Regions from separate parts of the Pseudoalteromonas sp. SWXJ133 genome, predicted to be linked through region 2. Evidence: predicted binding sites of a transcription regulator. Region 2 holds the regulator's gene; each other region holds the start of a gene.
The links. The regulator LexA, encoded in region 2, represses DNA repair genes until DNA is damaged. The targets are predictions, from matches to a motif close to TACTGTATNNNNATACAGTA.

Region 1: a site for LexA is predicted at 2,695-2,714, ahead of I6F40_RS09810 (YebG family protein). Genes of this name have one in related genera too.
Region 3: a site for LexA is predicted at 1,750-1,769, ahead of dinB (DNA polymerase IV). Genes of this name have one in related genera too.

The regions. Positions count from the first base shown of each region.
Region 1 is NZ_JADYXJ010000010.1:72,103-77,827, forward strand. It holds gene I6F40_RS09800 (EAL and HDOD domain-containing protein) at 1-239, opposite strand, end outside; gene putP (sodium/proline symporter PutP) at 572-2,050, shown strand; gene I6F40_RS09810 (YebG family protein) at 2,326-2,643, opposite strand; gene I6F40_RS09815 (ComEA family DNA-binding protein) at 2,955-3,251, shown strand; gene I6F40_RS09820 (DUF6170 family protein) at 3,276-3,578, opposite strand; gene dsbB (disulfide bond formation protein DsbB) at 3,580-4,098, opposite strand; gene fadR (fatty acid metabolism transcriptional regulator FadR) at 4,643-5,356, shown strand; gene I6F40_RS09835 (peroxiredoxin) at 5,721-5,725, shown strand, end outside.
Region 2 is NZ_JADYXJ010000036.1:12,208-17,932, reverse strand. It holds gene ctaD (cytochrome c oxidase subunit I) at 1-933, opposite strand, end outside; gene coxB (cytochrome c oxidase subunit II) at 933-2,075, opposite strand; gene lexA (transcriptional repressor LexA) at 2,558-3,175, opposite strand; gene I6F40_RS18865 (PaaI family thioesterase) at 3,343-3,783, shown strand; gene I6F40_RS18860 (hypothetical protein) at 3,784-4,164, opposite strand; gene I6F40_RS18855 (membrane protein) at 4,478-5,203, shown strand; gene I6F40_RS18850 (chaperone modulator CbpM) at 5,279-5,599, opposite strand; gene I6F40_RS18845 (DnaJ C-terminal domain-containing protein) at 5,599-5,725, opposite strand, start outside.
Region 3 is NZ_JADYXJ010000004.1:165,767-171,491, reverse strand. It holds gene I6F40_RS04835 (aldo/keto reductase) at 1-660, opposite strand, end outside; gene I6F40_RS04830 (acyl-CoA thioesterase) at 670-1,104, opposite strand; gene dinB (DNA polymerase IV) at 1,781-2,833, shown strand; gene I6F40_RS04820 (M17 family metallopeptidase) at 2,963-4,483, shown strand; gene I6F40_RS04815 (methyl-accepting chemotaxis protein) at 4,555-5,725, opposite strand, start outside.

The DNA of each region.
Region 1 (5,725 bases), on a different contig from region 2:
AATAATGTAGGGTAACCCTTTAATAGTGTTTCTAACGTGAAATTTATATAGGCAGGTTTGTTATCGGTTAAATCTTCTAAGCCAAAGTTAAACTGGCTACCCTCTATAAGTCGTGTTGTTGCTTCGTCACCATCTATATCAGGAAATACGTTATCAACACCATCACGGAATAAAAGCTCATACCCAATAAGCTTCTTATCTCTGTCTAAAATAGGTTGGCGTGCAGCGTAAAAATACATAAACAGTTCCGTAAAAGTAATGTAATTGATTATTGTAATAATATATGGGAAATGACTTGAAATAGCATTACGTATATTTGCATGATTAATAAATTATCATTATAAATTAAGGTGTTTCTTCTATTTAATTTATTATATTTTACCAATTCGCTTTAAAATTATTCAACATGAGTATTTTTATATCAGCTGGAAGCAACAAGTTGGAGATTTTATTGTTAGGCATGATATAGTCAGCGAGAATGGTTTTTATCCTAATAGTGTCTTTATTATAATATTTTAAGAGTCAATATTCGGATCAAGAGCCTGTTATTAATAATTATGCGGAGGCTAATTTGGAAACAGGAATGATTATTTCACTAGCATTATATTTTGTTGTAATGTTAGGTATCGGACTATATGCATATAAGCAATCTACTGGCGATGTATCAGGTTACATGTTAGGTGGACGAAATCTATCACCAAGTGTTGCTGCACTATCTGCAGGTGCATCTGACATGAGTGGCTGGATTTTAATGGGCCTACCTGGTGCGATGTTTGTTACTGGTTTTAGTAGTACATGGATAGCAATTGGTTTGGTGATTGGTGCTTGGTTAAATTACCTGTTAGTTGCACCTAGATTACGTGTGTACACTGAAAAAGCAAATGACTCTATAACAATCCCAGATTACTTCTCAAATCGCTTCAATGATAAGTCAAACTTATTACGTGTTGTATCAGCTGTTGTGATTATAGTCTTCTTTACTCTTTACACGTCATCTGGTGTTGTAGCCGGCGGAAAATTGTTTGAAAGCTCATTTGGTCTAAGTTATGAAGTGGGTTTATACATTACAACGGGTGTCGTTGTTTTATACACTTTGTTTGGTGGTTTTTTAGCGGTTAGCTTAACTGATTTCGTGCAAGGTTGTATTATGTTCATCGCACTGATTCTAGTGCCTACCGTTGCATACTCTTTACTTGAACAACCTCTGGAGTCTACTTTACATAGTGTAAATCCAGATATGCTTAACTGGATTGGAGCAGGCTCTGCATTAGGTATTATTTCTGCAATGGCATGGGGTTTAGGTTATTTTGGTCAACCACATATCATCGTTCGTTTTATGTCGGTACGTAGTGTTAAGGATATGCCTAAAGCTCGCCGTATTGGTATGACATGGATGATTGTTGCTGCCCTTGGTGCTGTTGGTACTGGTATATTTGGTGCTGCTTATACTTACGAAAATAATATTGTAGTTGAAGATCCTGAAACGATTTTCCTAATTCTTTCTGAGTTATTGTTCCATCCACTTATTGCTGGCTTTTTACTAGCTGCAATTTTGGCTGCTATCATGAGTACTATCTCATCACAATTGCTAGTAAGCTCAAGTTCATTGACTGAAGATTTATATAAAACATTTTTACGTAAAGATGCTAGCGACTTTGAATTAGTTACTGTTGGTCGAATTAGTGTTGCATTTGTTGCCCTGTTTGCAATTTATTTAGCGTACGACAGAGATAGCTCTATTTTAGACCTAGTAAGTAATGCATGGGCAGGCTTTGGTGCTGCTTTTGGACCACTTGTATTGTTTAGCCTTTATTGGAAACGTATGAATTTTGCTGGCGCCTTATCTGGTATGTTAGTAGGTGCGTTTACAGTGCTTGTTTGGATTTATGGTCCGTTTACTATTAATGGTGAAAGTTTAAGTAGCTTTATGTATGAAATAGTACCTGGCTTTATTTTAGCGAGTATCGCAATTGTTGTTGTTAGCTTAGTAACAAAAGAGCCAGAGCAAAACATCACTGCTTTATTTGATGAAGTAGAAAAAGAGCTTTAAATAGCAATTACTATTTATTTTAAAATGAGTAGTAAGTAATACCAATCCGCAATAATATTTAATCATTTTGCGGGGCTAAACGTGTTGCTACAGGCGTTAAAAAATTCTCATTTAGAACAGCTAAATATCGAATTTTTTGCCTAGTTATCAACACGTTTTTCCACCCTCAAAATAGATCACTTAATGAAGCGAATTGGTATAATAAAAAAGGGAGCAACTAAGTTGCTCCCTTTTTTATTTAGTTTGTCCCGTCCGAGGAGAGGGCAATCTACGAGTTAACTTGCTTTTTTATCGTTGTTATCTTCAATTGATGCAACGTTATCTGACTTTTTACTTTTCGCTGGCGCTTTGGTAACAACCGGATCTTTGCCGCCCTTCAATATGGTCATAAAGTCATCTTTGCTTTTCGCTATTTCTAAAGCAAGTGATTCAATTTGTTGCTCACTAAGCGGTACGTCTACCTTTTCTAGCATTAGCTCAAGTGATTCTGCTATATCGAGCATCTTGTCATAAGCATCAGCTTCTTTTTTGGTAGTAAACGTCATACGCTCGACTCCGTTTCGTTCTACAACATATTTAACAACAACAGCCATGATTTCTCCTGCAAAATTGCTTGGCACCGTGGTTTGTAAAAACCATTAGATTACTGTTTTTATGTACAGTAATGGTTTGTAAGTGAATTTGCAAGCGCGAAGTATTAATTTTTAAGAGTCAAATTTGACAAAAAACGGTAACTTTACTTTAGTTAAGAAATCACTAGTTGTACCAGCTGCATTTTCAGGATTTCGGATTATAGTGATAATGCGTTTAGATACACTTTAAGTGATGAGCTTTTCAGTTCCTTACTTTTTAGTTTTCCTGAGCAACATTCAAAATTAAGAAAAGAAGAATAGGGACAAGTTTAATGAAAACGTTAAAAAATTTATTCATAATAAGCTTATTATGCTTACTACCTGCAACTACCGTATACGCACAACTATCGGAAGTAACTAAGCAAATGTCTCAAGTTGAGACAATTAGTATAAATAATGCTGATGCAGGTATGCTTGCTAAGCTACCGGGTATAGGTAAGAAAAAAGCGCAGGCAATTGTGGATTACCGTGAAGAAAACGGCGAATTTAAAAGCGTCAGTGATTTATCGAAAGTTAAAGGAATTGGTAAAAAGCTATTAGCCAAATTAGAAGGGAAAATATCACTTTAAAGCGAGTAAGTAATAATCAGGGCGTTATACGCCCTGATTAAATTGTTTTAGCGCTTCGTTTAAGTGCTTTTTAGCAAAGTTAATTTCAATAGGTGTTGTTAATAGCGGATAGCAAAGCCCACCGAGTATTAAAAATGGGATTAATATCCAGCCTTTAAATACCGTAAATATTAAAAATAATGGGCTAAGTAACAATAATTTTATTATACGTAGTAACACTTTATCTGTTGGCGATAGCATATTTAAAGAAAGTGCTATTACGTCCTGACGCTTGCGTACTTTTAGGTGTTTAAGCTCATCTAATTGGCTTGAAAAAAATGTAAACATATCAAATCGACTTTTTAATTAATAAACGGCCAATAACTATAATAAATAGTGTTAGTGAGAAAATCCCAAATATAATTTCCATCCAAGCAGGCATGCTCAAACCAATAAATTGCCAATCTATATTTCCACAATCCCCGGTCGCCTGAAAAAAGCTAGGTATCCATTCATGTAACGGCATAAACGACGGGAAGTTCGGTTCAAACTCACAGCTAAATGCAAAAGGGTCTGTGGTGGTTTGCATATCAATATGCTCGCGAGCTATAAGGTATCCCCAAACACTCGATACACCCCAAATTACATACGCTAATGCACGAACTGCTTTGCTCTGTGGTTTAGTTGCACCTACAATTCCTGCGCCTAATAGGCCCAGTACAGCTGTACGTTGATATATGCACATTATGCAAGGTGCCAATCCCATTTGGTATTGAAAGAAAAGGGCGGTCGCTTCAAGTAAAAAAACGATAGCTGTAAATAAAAGCCACGGGGTACGTTGGGTGGGTAATTGCGCAAGCCAGTTCATAAAAATTCCGCGTTTAAATAAGACGTTAGATTATGACCTAGGATAATGTATGCGGCAACAAAAAGGAAAAAAAAGCTACCGAAGTCGCTTTTTATAAGATGAAATTTTTGACCACTCAATACAGCCTCAGCAGAGGTTACATGATGCTCTAGTTAGTTCCCATTTATACATAAGCTTAGTTATATCGCTTACTTATATCACATTGGTGCATTGCCAAATCAATTCTTTAAAGTTGCTGCTAGAACGCTCTGTTGCATAGGTGTTCCTTTTTAATGTACTTATGTGTATTAAGTTGATTCAGCTAAGTATGGTGTAAATACAAAACACCAACAATTACAATGTACCTACAGTGAATATTGCTCTGTATATTTATACATTGTAGCTATATTAGAGAAACCTAAATTTTATTATTTATTAATCTTTAATTTCTACTCATTTGCTTATTTATATACCTGACTTTACTTGTTAGTTATGCTTCGTCTGGTACAATCAGTCAGTTATTCGTGTAAAACGATGAGTGTTGATTAATTCGAGTGGGAACTGGATGAGAATTTTTAAAGCGAAAAGCCCAGCAGGATTTGCTGAAGAATATATAGTTGAATCTATTTGGAACGGCGATTTCCCTCCAGGTTCAATTCTACCTGCCGAGCGAGAACTTTCAGAGTTAATTGGTGTAACAAGAACGACCTTGAGAGAAGTATTACAGCGTTTAGCACGTGATGGTTGGTTAACAATTCAGCATGGTAAACCAACAAAAGTAAATAACTTTTGGGAGACATCTGGTTTAAATATTCTTGAAACACTAGCGCGCTTAGATGAAGACAAGATGCCAGAGCTGACAGATCAGCTTTTATCTGCACGTACTAATATTAGTGCTATTTATACACGTGCTGCAATTAAGTTAAATCCTGAACGTGTAATTGAAATTTTATCACAAAGTCATGAGCTAGAAGATACTGCGCAGGCATTTGCTGACTACGATTATAAAGTTCATCACGAATTAGCCGTTGCGGGTAATAACCGTATTTATGTATTAATACTCAACGGTTTTAGAGGCTTTTATTCAAAGATTGGTTGTCATTACTTCTCTGATGCCGGAACTCGTGAACTTGCTCGTCAGTTTTATAAAGATTTAACAATCTTGGCAGAAAATAAAGAGCACGATGGTGCTATTTCGATGATGCGTAAATACGGTCATCAAACAGGTGAAATTTGGCAAAAAATCCGTGGCGATATGCCCTCAGATATAATGGATTAAATCTAAACGAGAAACCTGCATTTGCAGGTTTTTTTGTATCTGTAAAAATTAATACCGCATTATATGAATTTTTAAACAATTTAATGTATTAACCCTTCTTCAGTAACGTCAAAATTTCTATCTAATTACAACGCAATTCACACTTAAAAATAGACCTATTATCCAAGCAGATTAGTGCAAGTTGTAAGTGTTCGTTATTTTCGATTGCTCACATCGTTAAATGCGATTGTTCTTTTGTAGTGAATAACTTTAGAATGCCAATTAATTATATGTGTGCGCTATTGGTTTTTAATTTTTAGCGCCCATATAAGTACCAGCATTGCGAAAGCAATTGAAAACAAACTCAAAATATTTGGAGAATAAAATGGG
Region 2 (5,725 bases):
GGTAAACATATGATGAGCCCATACAATAAAGCTCAATAGTGCTATGGAGGATGTGGCGTATACCATTGAGGCATAGCCAAAAAGTTTTTTACGAGAAAAGGTAGGTACTATTGTAGATATAATGCCAAAGGCAGGAAGAATCATTATGTATACTTCGGGATGACCAAAAAACCAAAAAATGTGTTGGAACATCACCGGGTCGCCACCGCCTGCGGCATCAAAAAAGCTGGTCGCAAAATACTTATCGGTAAGTACCATAGTGACAGCCCCTGCAAGCACTGGCATTACCGCTATTAATAAAAAGGCAGTAATTAACCACGTCCATACAAATAAGGGCAACTTCATCCATGTCATGCCTGGGGCACGTAAGTTCACTATGGTTACAATCACATTGATTGCGCCCATTATTGAACTAATCCCCATAATATGTACGGCAAATACAAACAATGCAGTATTATCATTACTGTATGTTGTAGACAGTGGTGCATAAAAAGTCCAACCAAATGCAGGACCCCCACCAGGCATAAATAACGATGCCAATAGGATTAAAAACGCAAACGGTAAAATCCAAAAGCTCCAGTTATTCATTCTTGGCAATGCCATATCTGGCGCGCCAATCATGAGTGGTATCATCCAGTTAGCAAGGCCTGTAAAGGCCGGCATAACCGCACCAAACACCATAATTAAACCATGCACTGTGGTCATTTGATTAAAAAAGTGAGGATCGACCAACTGTAAACCTGGTTGAAATAATTCAGCTCTGATCACCATGGCCATTCCACCACCAATTAAGAACATGGTCAGCGAAAAAATTAAATATAAACTACCTATATCTTTATGATTAGTTGTGTAAAGCCAGCGTTTAAAACCTTTAGCTGGGTGATGAGCATGATGAGCTTCATTGGCGTTAGGTTGTTCTACTATGCTACTCATTAGTTCGCCTCCACTTTGGCATCAAGTGCTGCCTGTATTTGACTCGGTTGAATAACATCACCCGTATCATTACCCCACGCATTACGTTTATAAGTAATAACCGCTGCTAATTGCTTTATAGATAACTGTTTGGCAAATGCTTGCATTGCCGTACTGGGTCGCCCATGGATAACTACATCAATGTGATCTTTTATATCGCCAAGCACTATAGGGCTGCCTTTAAGTGCAGGAAATACACCCGGTAACCCCATGCCAGTAGGCTGATGACATGCAGCACAATTGGCCATATATACTTGTTCGCCTAAAGTCATTAATTCTTCTTTTGGGAGGGTTTTATCAAGTAATGCGGCATCTGCTAATGCTGCTTTTTGTTTAGCTTGCTTTGCATCTGCAAGCCACGTTTTAAAATCAGCCTCAGATTTAGCGACCACCACAACGGGCATAAAGCCATGATCTTTACCACACAACTCAGCACATTGGCCTCGGTAAGTACCTTCTTCATTTATGTTCGTCCATGTTTCGTTTATAAAGCCGGGATTCGCATCTTTTTTAACTGCAAAATCAGGTACCCACCAAGAGTGAATAACATCGTCAGAAGTCATTAAAAATCTTACTTTTTGATTTATTGGCAGTACGAGAGGTTTATCAACCTCAAGTAAGTAGTTAGGATTTTTATCTGCAAGATTCGCTATTTCATCTTGCGGGGTAGATAAAATAGAGTAGAACTCTACATCTTCACCCATATATTCATAATGCCATTTCCATTGCGAGCCTGTAATTTTAATAGTGAGATCAGCTTTGCTGGCATCTTCCATTGCAATTAGGGTTTTAGTGGCTGGTACTGCCATAGCAATTAAAATAACAAACGGGATTGCAGTCCAAAGTATTTCTACTTTAGTGCTTTCGTGAAATTGGGCAGGTACAGCCCCTTTAGATTTACGGTGATGAATAAGTGCCCAAAACATAATTGCGAACACTATCACCCCAATCACACAACATATTATAAATATGGTCATGTGCAGCTGATATACATTATTGCTTATATCGGTTACGCCTTTGCGCATATTGTATTGGCTGTTAGCCAAAACTGGGTGCGAAAAAACACATAATATAAGCCACAAGGTAGAGGTCAGTTTACCCATGTGACGGCTCCTTTGATGCTATTGCGAATGCAAAGCGAAGAGGCGTACGGCTTAAACGCCAATTCGTTATTTTTATTTTTTTAGTCAATCTCATTTAATATTGATTGGTTTTGCTGCGCCAACAACGGGTTTGTGTATATTGTGTGTTCTCAAAACTAAAAAGCTGTGAGTTATTATTAGCTCAGCACATTAATAATTAGCTAAAAAATGAACAACAAGCAAGTTTTAGTATAAAAAACAATCAGGTGATATTGAGTAATTAATAAAAAATCAATAACCAACTAGGTAACAGTAAGTTCAAAAGATGAGCAAAACAAAGGGGTTTAACGCATTCGAAGGGGGAAAATATAAGTGCAAAAAAGTTTACAGCTTAAATTGTCAGTGAGCTATTTATGCCCTATTTTTAGTGCGAATTTAAAACAAAAATGCGTACTAATTAGTACGCATTTATAAAACTGCTTGTTTAAAAGCTATTTTTAAAGTCACATCCAATCAGCGTTTCTTATAACGCCAACGGCTAAGCCTTCAATATTAAAAGACTCATTCTCAAGATCTACTTCAATAGATTCAAAATCGTCGTTTTCAGCATGAAGTAATACTTTACGACCCGCTTTCTCAAGACGTTTTACAGTTACGTCTTCGTCTAGGCGGGCAACAACAACTTGCCCGTTTTCAGCGGTTTGAGTACGATGTACAGCAAGTAAATCACCATCCATAATACCAATATCTTTCATGCTCATACCGTTAACGCGTAGTAAAAAATCTGCAGCCGGTTTAAACATTAATGGATCGATTTTGCAGTGACTTTCAACGTGCTCTTGCGCCAAAATAGGTGAACCAGCAGCAACACGCCCTATAAGCGGTAAACCTAATTGTTCTGGCTCTTCTTCTTCAATTAACTGAATACCACGGCTTGCACCTGGTTTCATTTTAATTGCGCCTTTTTTAGCAAGTGCTTTTAAATGTTCTTCAGCAGCATTGGCACTTTTAAAACCTAATGTTTGCGCTATTTCAGCACGTGTAGGAGGCATACCAGTGTCTTTAATAAAAACTTTAATTAGTTCGAGTATTTGAGCTTGGCGGTTCGTTAATGGTCGCATACAACTGGTTTTCCATACAGTACATTTAACTGTGAGTATATACAGTTAAATAAAAATCGCAAATTTAAATTAAGCCTTAAAATAGCCAAAGTAATTTCACTTGTGTACATTTTAGGGATATAACTAAAGCTAGGTTTATAAATGATTAAAAAAGCAAAGGAGTCATTATGAGTATTTGGTACCAGCCCATCACTTTAGAGCTGTGCAAGCAGTTAGAACAAGGCATTGATGGCCAAGGAACATTAATGAAAACCATGGGAATAGAAGTCACTGAAATTGGTGATGATTACTTAGTAGCCACTATGCCGGCAATTCCTGAGCATCATAACCCAATGGGAATGGTTCACGGCGGTGCTAACGTTGTACTTGCCGAAACAGTTGCCAGCTATGCAGCTAACTTTGTTGTCGATTTTACAAAATTTTACTGCGTGGGGCAGGAAATTAGCGCAAGTCATTTAAAAGCATCTCGCAACGGCACTTTAACAGCAACGGCAAGAGCGTTTCATATTGGCAAACGTAGTTCAGTGTGGGAAATAAAAATTACAAATAGCCGCAATGAGCTGTGCTGCGTATCAAAAATGACCGCAGCAGTCGTAGAGCGAAGGTAGTTACTTTTCGATTGGGTAAATTGTAATTTCCATACCCGCACCAATCGCAGATATACGTAGTAATGTATCTGCATCTAAGGCTTGATTAAAGCACTTAGGGGAAGTGCCTGATTCAAAACCAATATCAAACGTTCTACGTGAACAGCTTAACCATTGCTTTAGCGCGTTACGCGAACACGATTCAATAAGCTCACATATATGGTTTATTGCTTTGTCAGGCGTGTTTACTACACCTGTTGCTTCAATACGCGCTAATTGACGGTATTCGTCTTTGTCATAATGTAAAATCGTCGCGACTTTTTTCAAGTCTGCCACTAGCAAACTAATATCTTGCTTTGATTCAAGCTCAAGATCTACATTTAAAAATTGAATTTCCGACATCGTTTCGTATTTATCCTCTAATAATTTCATTGCAAACTTTAACGCAGTTTTACCGTTATACCAAATCAACTATGCTCTATTAACCACTTTATATAGATATTTCGCAGCTTTTAAGTATTTTTTAGCGTTTAAAGCTAGCTGGATATCAAACACTCAGCTCAATTAAACAAATAAGTCATGTTAGCAATTTAAGTGTAATCTTTTTTATTTTTAAATGATTACAGTAAGCTATAGTTTAAACTGCGACAAAATGTCGCAGTAACTAATCCCATTAATGTAATAAACTAGCCTCTAAAAATAATAAGACTAAAACATGAATAAAAAAATATTTAAGTATGCTCGCAAGTTACATAAATGGCTCGGTTATTTGCTCACATTACAAATTTTAGCTTGGCTATTAGGCGGTTTAGTCATGAGCGCTATTCCTCTTGATAAAGTTCATGGGGAGCATCTTGCAACACGTACTCTTAATAACCCATTTACGCAGGCTGATTATGTTGCCTCCCTTAACGATATTGCATCTCAGGTGGTTAATCCAACACAAATAATTTTTGAGAACTTTTTAACCACACCTATAATTACAGTAATAAATAAAGATGAACAGCAAAGCTTTAACGGTATAACAGGCCGGCCTTTTGAGCCGCCAACTAAAATACAAATTACCGCAAATGCTAAAGCACACTTACTTATTGATGCTCAAGTGACAAGCGCTGTACTGCTAAAGCAAGGTATGCGAGAAGTTGGATATAAAACCAATGTTTGGCAGGTACAATTTGACGACACATTTAACACAACACTGTATTTGTCAGAAAATAACGGCAGAGTTGTCACCGTTCGCAGCACACTATGGCGAATTTTCGACTTTTTTTGGATGTTACATATTATGGATTACGATGAGCGAGAGGATTTTAATAATCCGCTGCTTATTAGTTTTGCAGCAACCAGCGTACTTTTTTGCCTAAGTGGTATATTACTACTTATGCAAAACATACGACTAAAACGATTTATCCGAATTAAAAGTAAGAATAAATCAAAGTAGTCATATTGGTTTTTAAGAACTAGCGCACTCTCACCAAAGAGTAAATAAGCCCTAGGAAGTACCCAAGGGCAGATTTTATTCCAAGTGTTTAAATCGACTCAAATGTCGCTTTAACATTTCGTTTTCGAAAATCAACTCATCACGCTCATCCAGCAATTGTAAAACTAAAGCTATTGCCGACCAATCTAACGAAAAGTCATGTTGAATACGGGCCGCTTTTTTAACTAAGGTCACTGCAGATACCGTAAATTGCCACTGCGTAACATGCTTCCCCTCAATTGGAACCGCAATATTGTGCTCAACTAGCTCATATAAAATTGCTTCGCTAATATCACTACTCAAACATAGCTCTTTGCTAGTAAGTAAATCATCTTTTTGTGTCACGATAATTTGCATTATGGCTTGCTCCAGTTATTACGGGGATCAAAGTGAGCTTTTTCGGCTAATTCTTCCCAAAGTTTTTTACTGGTATCATCAACAGATGTTGGATTAACAATTTTAAGCACAGCAAATAAATCACCT
Region 3 (5,725 bases), on a different contig from region 2:
CCAGTCTTTAGCGTGCGCTAAACTAAACTCATTTTGAATAGATACCATACGCGGTAAGTTATGCTCTTTGGCCAAACTTAAAAACTGGCTTATACCCCATGGCGTATCGTCAGATAAACCGCAGTGCTTAATTTTACCTGCTTTAACACATTCATTAAGGCCCTCTAGAATATCAAGCATACTAGCTTGCTGCTCTTGTGTATTTACGTCGGTAAATTTAAGAGTGCCGGGCCATTGTCTGCCAAAGTGCGGGGTAGAGCGGTTTGGCCAATGCAGCTGATACAAATCAATGTAGTCGGTTTTAAGGCGCTTAAGTGAATCGTCTACGGCTTCGATAACAGTTTGGCGCGTAATATTGCCACCATCACGTACCCACGATAATCCATTGCCTGCAATTTTTGTGGCAAGTACTACATCGCCGCGTTTTTGTTTATTACGCGATAGCCAGTCGCCAATAATTTCCTCAGTTTTACCATAGGTCTCTGGAGAGGGCGGTACTGCATACATTTCGGCTGTATCAATAAAGTTTACGCCTTGCTCAAGTGCGTAAGCTATTTGTTCATCAGCATCGCTTTGAGTGTTTTGTTTACCCCAAGTCATACTGCCTAAACATACTCTTGAAACGTTAATACCACTGCTGCCAAGTGGGCTGTATTGCATGAGAATTCCTTATTGCTCGTCTTGAGAGTAGCTAACTAACGCCGATAAAAGAGGCTCTGCAATGAGGGCTTTTTGGCCTGTTTCAAAATTAAACATAACCACTTTTGAAGTGCCTGTTGTTGTTATAGCGTTTTGTGCATGGCTATAAACGGTATAGTTCATATTAAAGCGGTCTGTTTTTATATCAGAAATAGTAACGCCGACTGTAAGCGTATCTGGAAAAGTAACTGGGCGTTTATAACGAATGTTATTTTCGCTTATTACCGGGCCCACGCCATTAGGGCTTATTGTGTCGAACAGATTTATTTTATTTAAGAAGTCGATTCGGGCTATTTCAAAGTAACGTAAATACACCACATTATTTACGTGTTGTAGTGCATCCATATCAGCCCACGCTACGGTGATGTCGGTATGGATAGGGTGCTGATCTTTAAACGTTTGCATCATTTATTGGCCCTTAATTTTAAAGTACTTAGATTATCAACATGGGGTTACGAGCTCAAGGTAATTAATAGCATGTTTTTTGTAAGATGATTTGTACCTATTTAATTTTAGGTCTACAGTTAAATTACACAGACAAACACAAAAACACACAGAGGTATGTATGCACAATATAATTAATTGGTCCTTAGCTTGTTTGGTTTTTATAGCCTCATTTACCTGCTACGCAATGGGTAATGAATTAGGCGCTATTATTTTAATGTTGGCAGGATTTTTATTCGAGGTCATGTTTTGGCTAAGCAGTTATAAAGAATCAGAAGATAATAAGCACTTTTTTTAATCGCTAACTAGGGCCTGTTGACCTTTCAGGATTAAAATTTGTTCAATCTAGGGGCTATTTAATCGCGGCGCGAGGTTTGTGACCTAGTGGACTAAGTAAAAACCGAGCAACAAAGAGTAAATTGCCCCTAGGCAGAACCCTTCGGGCAGCGTATGTTTGGCATTTGTGCTACGTTATCGCCTATTTATGGGGAATAACCACACTACATAGGCTCTGCCTTGCCTAAATACCAAACATACTGCTGCAAATTTAACCTCGAAAGATAAACAGGCCCTAGGCTTGCTTATCACAAGTGATTACATAATAATGACTGTATAAATAAACAGTTGTGTTGTGGTGATGAAGAAGTTTATTCACATAGACATGGATTGCTTTTATGCAGCAGTAGAAATGCGAGATAATCCAAAACTTGCATGTGTACCGCTTGCTATTGGAGGCAATAGCCGACGAGGCGTGCTCTCAACCGCTAACTATATAGCGAGGGAGTATGGCGTGCGATCGGCTATGTCGAACTATCATGCTAAACAGTTATGCCCCGATTTAGTTATTGTCCCTGGGCGCATGGCTGTATACAAAGAAGCTTCAAACCAAATACGTGAAGTATTTAACCGCTACACAGACTTAATTGAACCACTCTCTTTAGATGAAGCCTACCTAGATGTAACAGATAGCACCGCTTGTAAAGGCAGCGCCACACTTATTGCACAGCAAATAAGAGCCGATATTTACAATGCCACGGGGCTCACTGCATCAGCAGGTATTGCACCGATTAAATTTATTGCCAAAATAGCGAGTGACGAAAAAAAGCCTAATGGTCAGTTTGTCGTTTTGCCTCATGAGATCGATGATTTTTTAGCGCAATTACCGCTGGGTAAAATTCCGGGGGTGGGTAAAGTAACGCTCGAAAAGCTAAATTTAAAAGGCTTATATACCGGCAAGGATGTACGTGAAAAAGGCGTTAACTGGATGCAGCAACATGTGGGTAATTTTGGTGTGTCGCTTTATCAAAAATGTGCAGGTGAATATGTTGGTAAAGTATCAACAGATCGCATCAGAAAGTCGCTGAGTGTTGAACATACCTACGAATACAATAAAACAAGTTTGCAAGAGTGCTTAGATGAGCTGCCAAAATTGTTAGACGAATTAGTTTTAAGACTTAATAAACAGCAATTACAAAACCGTATTAATAAGCTGAGTGTTAAAGTGAAGTTTGCAAACTTTGTAGTGACCTCAGCCGATCAGGCATACCACGATTTAAACACAGAAATATTTATTCAACTCTTTACTAAGGCCTATCAACGAGGGCTACAACAACCTGTAAGATTACTTGGCATAGGCGTTGGCATTAAAAGCGAGCCAGAACAAAACTTCCAACTGAGTATTCTCGATTAAGCTGTAAAGCCTGTAACTCCAAGTTGCCATTTATTGGCAAGTTGTATAATTAGCTCATCGCACCTTGCTGGTCTTCAATATTTAAATCGACGATAATAGGGGCTTATGTTTTCTAACAGGACTTTATTTATGGCATACCCTCAAGCGGTTAGTGCAAGCCTTGAATGCACATCTCATGATGCGCTTATTATTATTAGTGATGACTTTTCTCAATTACCAAATAACTCATTACGTGATGCTATTTTAGACCAAGCAAAAGTTGATTCTCGCATTGGTAAACAAGTTACTTTATTAGTGATTGAAAAAAAACGCGTTGTACTTGCGCCAACGGGTCCGTTAAATAGAGATTACGACGATGTTCGCCGTTATTTTGATGCTGCTAAATTAGCAATTAACGAAGCAAAAGCGTCGGGTAGTGTTAATCCTGCATTATTTTTACCAAATTTAAATGGTGATAGCCGTTATCAGCATGCATTAGAAGTTGCTTATTTAGGTGCTTGCCAAGCCTTATGGCAGCCATTAGAAGCGCGTGAATATCACGGTGAAAGTATTGAACCTATTACTCAAATTGGTTTAGTTGGCGCAAGCGAGCAAACAATCAAAGCTGTTAATGCAATTGCAGCTGGCCAATATGCCGCGCGTGATTTATGTGGCACTGAACCTGAGCGTATGGCTCCACCACGTTTTGCTGATTACTGCGTTGATTTATTTAAAGGCTCAAGCATTGCAGTTGAAGTAATTGATGATATTGCAGCTATTGATAAAAACTACCCAATGCTAAGCACTGTTGCTCGTGCATCTTATGCAGTTGAGCGCCATCACCCACGTGTTGTTAAGCTTGAATATGTACCAGAGGGTGAAATTACTCGCACACTTATGTTTGTAGGTAAGGGTCTTGTATACGATACAGGCGGTGCAGATTTAAAAGTAGGTGGCCATATGGCAGGCATGAGTCGTGATAAAGGCGGTGCAGCTTCTGTTGCGGGCTTTATGAAAGCTGTTGCGGATTATCAGCCTAAAGGCGTTAAGGTGGTATCGTACTTAGCCGTTGTTCGTAACTCTATTGGCTCGGATTGTTTTGTGCCAGATGAAATTATTACTAGCCGCGAAGGTATCCGTGTACGTATTGGTAATACCGATGCAGAAGGGCGCTTAGCAATGGGCGACCTGCTTAGCGAAATGAAAGATTTAGCTAAAGGCGAAATAAACCCAACGTTGTTTACTGTTGCTACATTAACGGGTCACGCGGCACGTGCAATGGGCCCTTACGGTGCGTATGTTGAAAATGGTCCAGCTCGTAGCGCTGGTGTTTCACGTCAAATAGCTGACCTTGGAGATTTGTGGGCCGATGGCGCTGAAGTATCGCGTTCTCGCCGTGAAGATTACGACTTTATTAAACCACGCACGCTAGCTGACGATGTACTCTCGAGCAATAACGCAGCATCTGCTGTTACTGCTCGTGGGCATCAGTTCCCTATGGCGTTTATGGCTATTGTTGGTGGGCTTGATAAGCACGGTAACGACTCTGCACAACCTTTACCTTATGTTCATATGGATATTGCAGGTAGCGGTGTTGAAGGTGGTGATTGGCAGCATGGCAAGCCAACAGCTGCATCAGTAACGAGCTTGTTTGCACGTTACTGTTTGTAAGCTAAAAACTTACACGTAATAAAAAAGCCCTGTTAATTCAGGGCTTTCGCATTTTATGAGAACGGTATCGATTAATCTAATTTAAAACGATGGACCATGCTAGATAGCTCTTGGCTACTTTGCTTGAGGTTATCGCTAGTACTTGTAAGTTGCTTAGTATTATTAAGTGATTGCTCTGTTGAGTGTGAAAGCTCATTAATACGTAAATTAACTTCATCAGCTGCTTGAGTTTGTTGCTCTGTTGCACGTGCAATTTGGCTATTCATTTCGGTAATGATTGAAACAAGTCGTTCTATTTCATTAAGTGAAGTATTAGCAGACGAAGCTTGCTCTACGGTAGAGACCGAAAGCGCTTGGCTTGATTTAACTGCTTCTACTGCGGCTTTTGCACCTTCTTGTAGTTTAGTGATCATGGTTTGAATTTCGTCAGTACTTTGCCCCGTACGACTCGCGAGTGTACGTACTTCATCTGCAACAACAGCAAAGCCTCTGCCGTGCTCTCCTGCGCGAGCAGCCTCTATGGCAGCGTTTAATGCTAGTAAGTTAGTTTGCTCCGATATGCTTCTTATAACATCAAGCACAGAACCAATATTATGGCTTTCATTGGCCAAATCAGCAGTTACACGACTCACTGTTTCTATATTGTTTGAGAGTGTTTCTATAGCTGTAATTGTTTGAGTAACTACACTTCTACCCGTTGATGCATTTTTTGCAGCATCCTTTGCAGCTTGCTCTGCGGCTTCGGCGTTACGGCTCACATCATGTATTTGATGGGTCATTTGTTCCATTGCGGCTGCAACTTGGGTTGAGCTGTCATTTTGTAGTTCTATAAATGAGAGACTGGTTCTACTTGATTCATCAACTGTATGTGCATGATCGCTAACATCACTCGCACTTTTGGATACATGAGCTAGTGACTCACGCATTTTCAAAACAAACAAATTAAATGAGCGCGATAACTCAGATATTTCATCATTACCTGATTCATTTAAGGCACGGGTTAAGTCACCTTCGCCTTGTGAAATGTCCTTCATCATATCCGCTGCTAAACGAGTAGGTATTAGAATGCTTTTACCTATAAAGTAACTAAGTAAAATAACAGCAATAATCATAATTATTGCACTGACTATGATTAGGTTACGTTGCTCGCTAAATACTTCATCAATTGAATCAAGATACACTCCAGAACCAATAATCCATTGCCATTGATTAAAGCCTTTAACAAAAGCTACTTTTTCAACT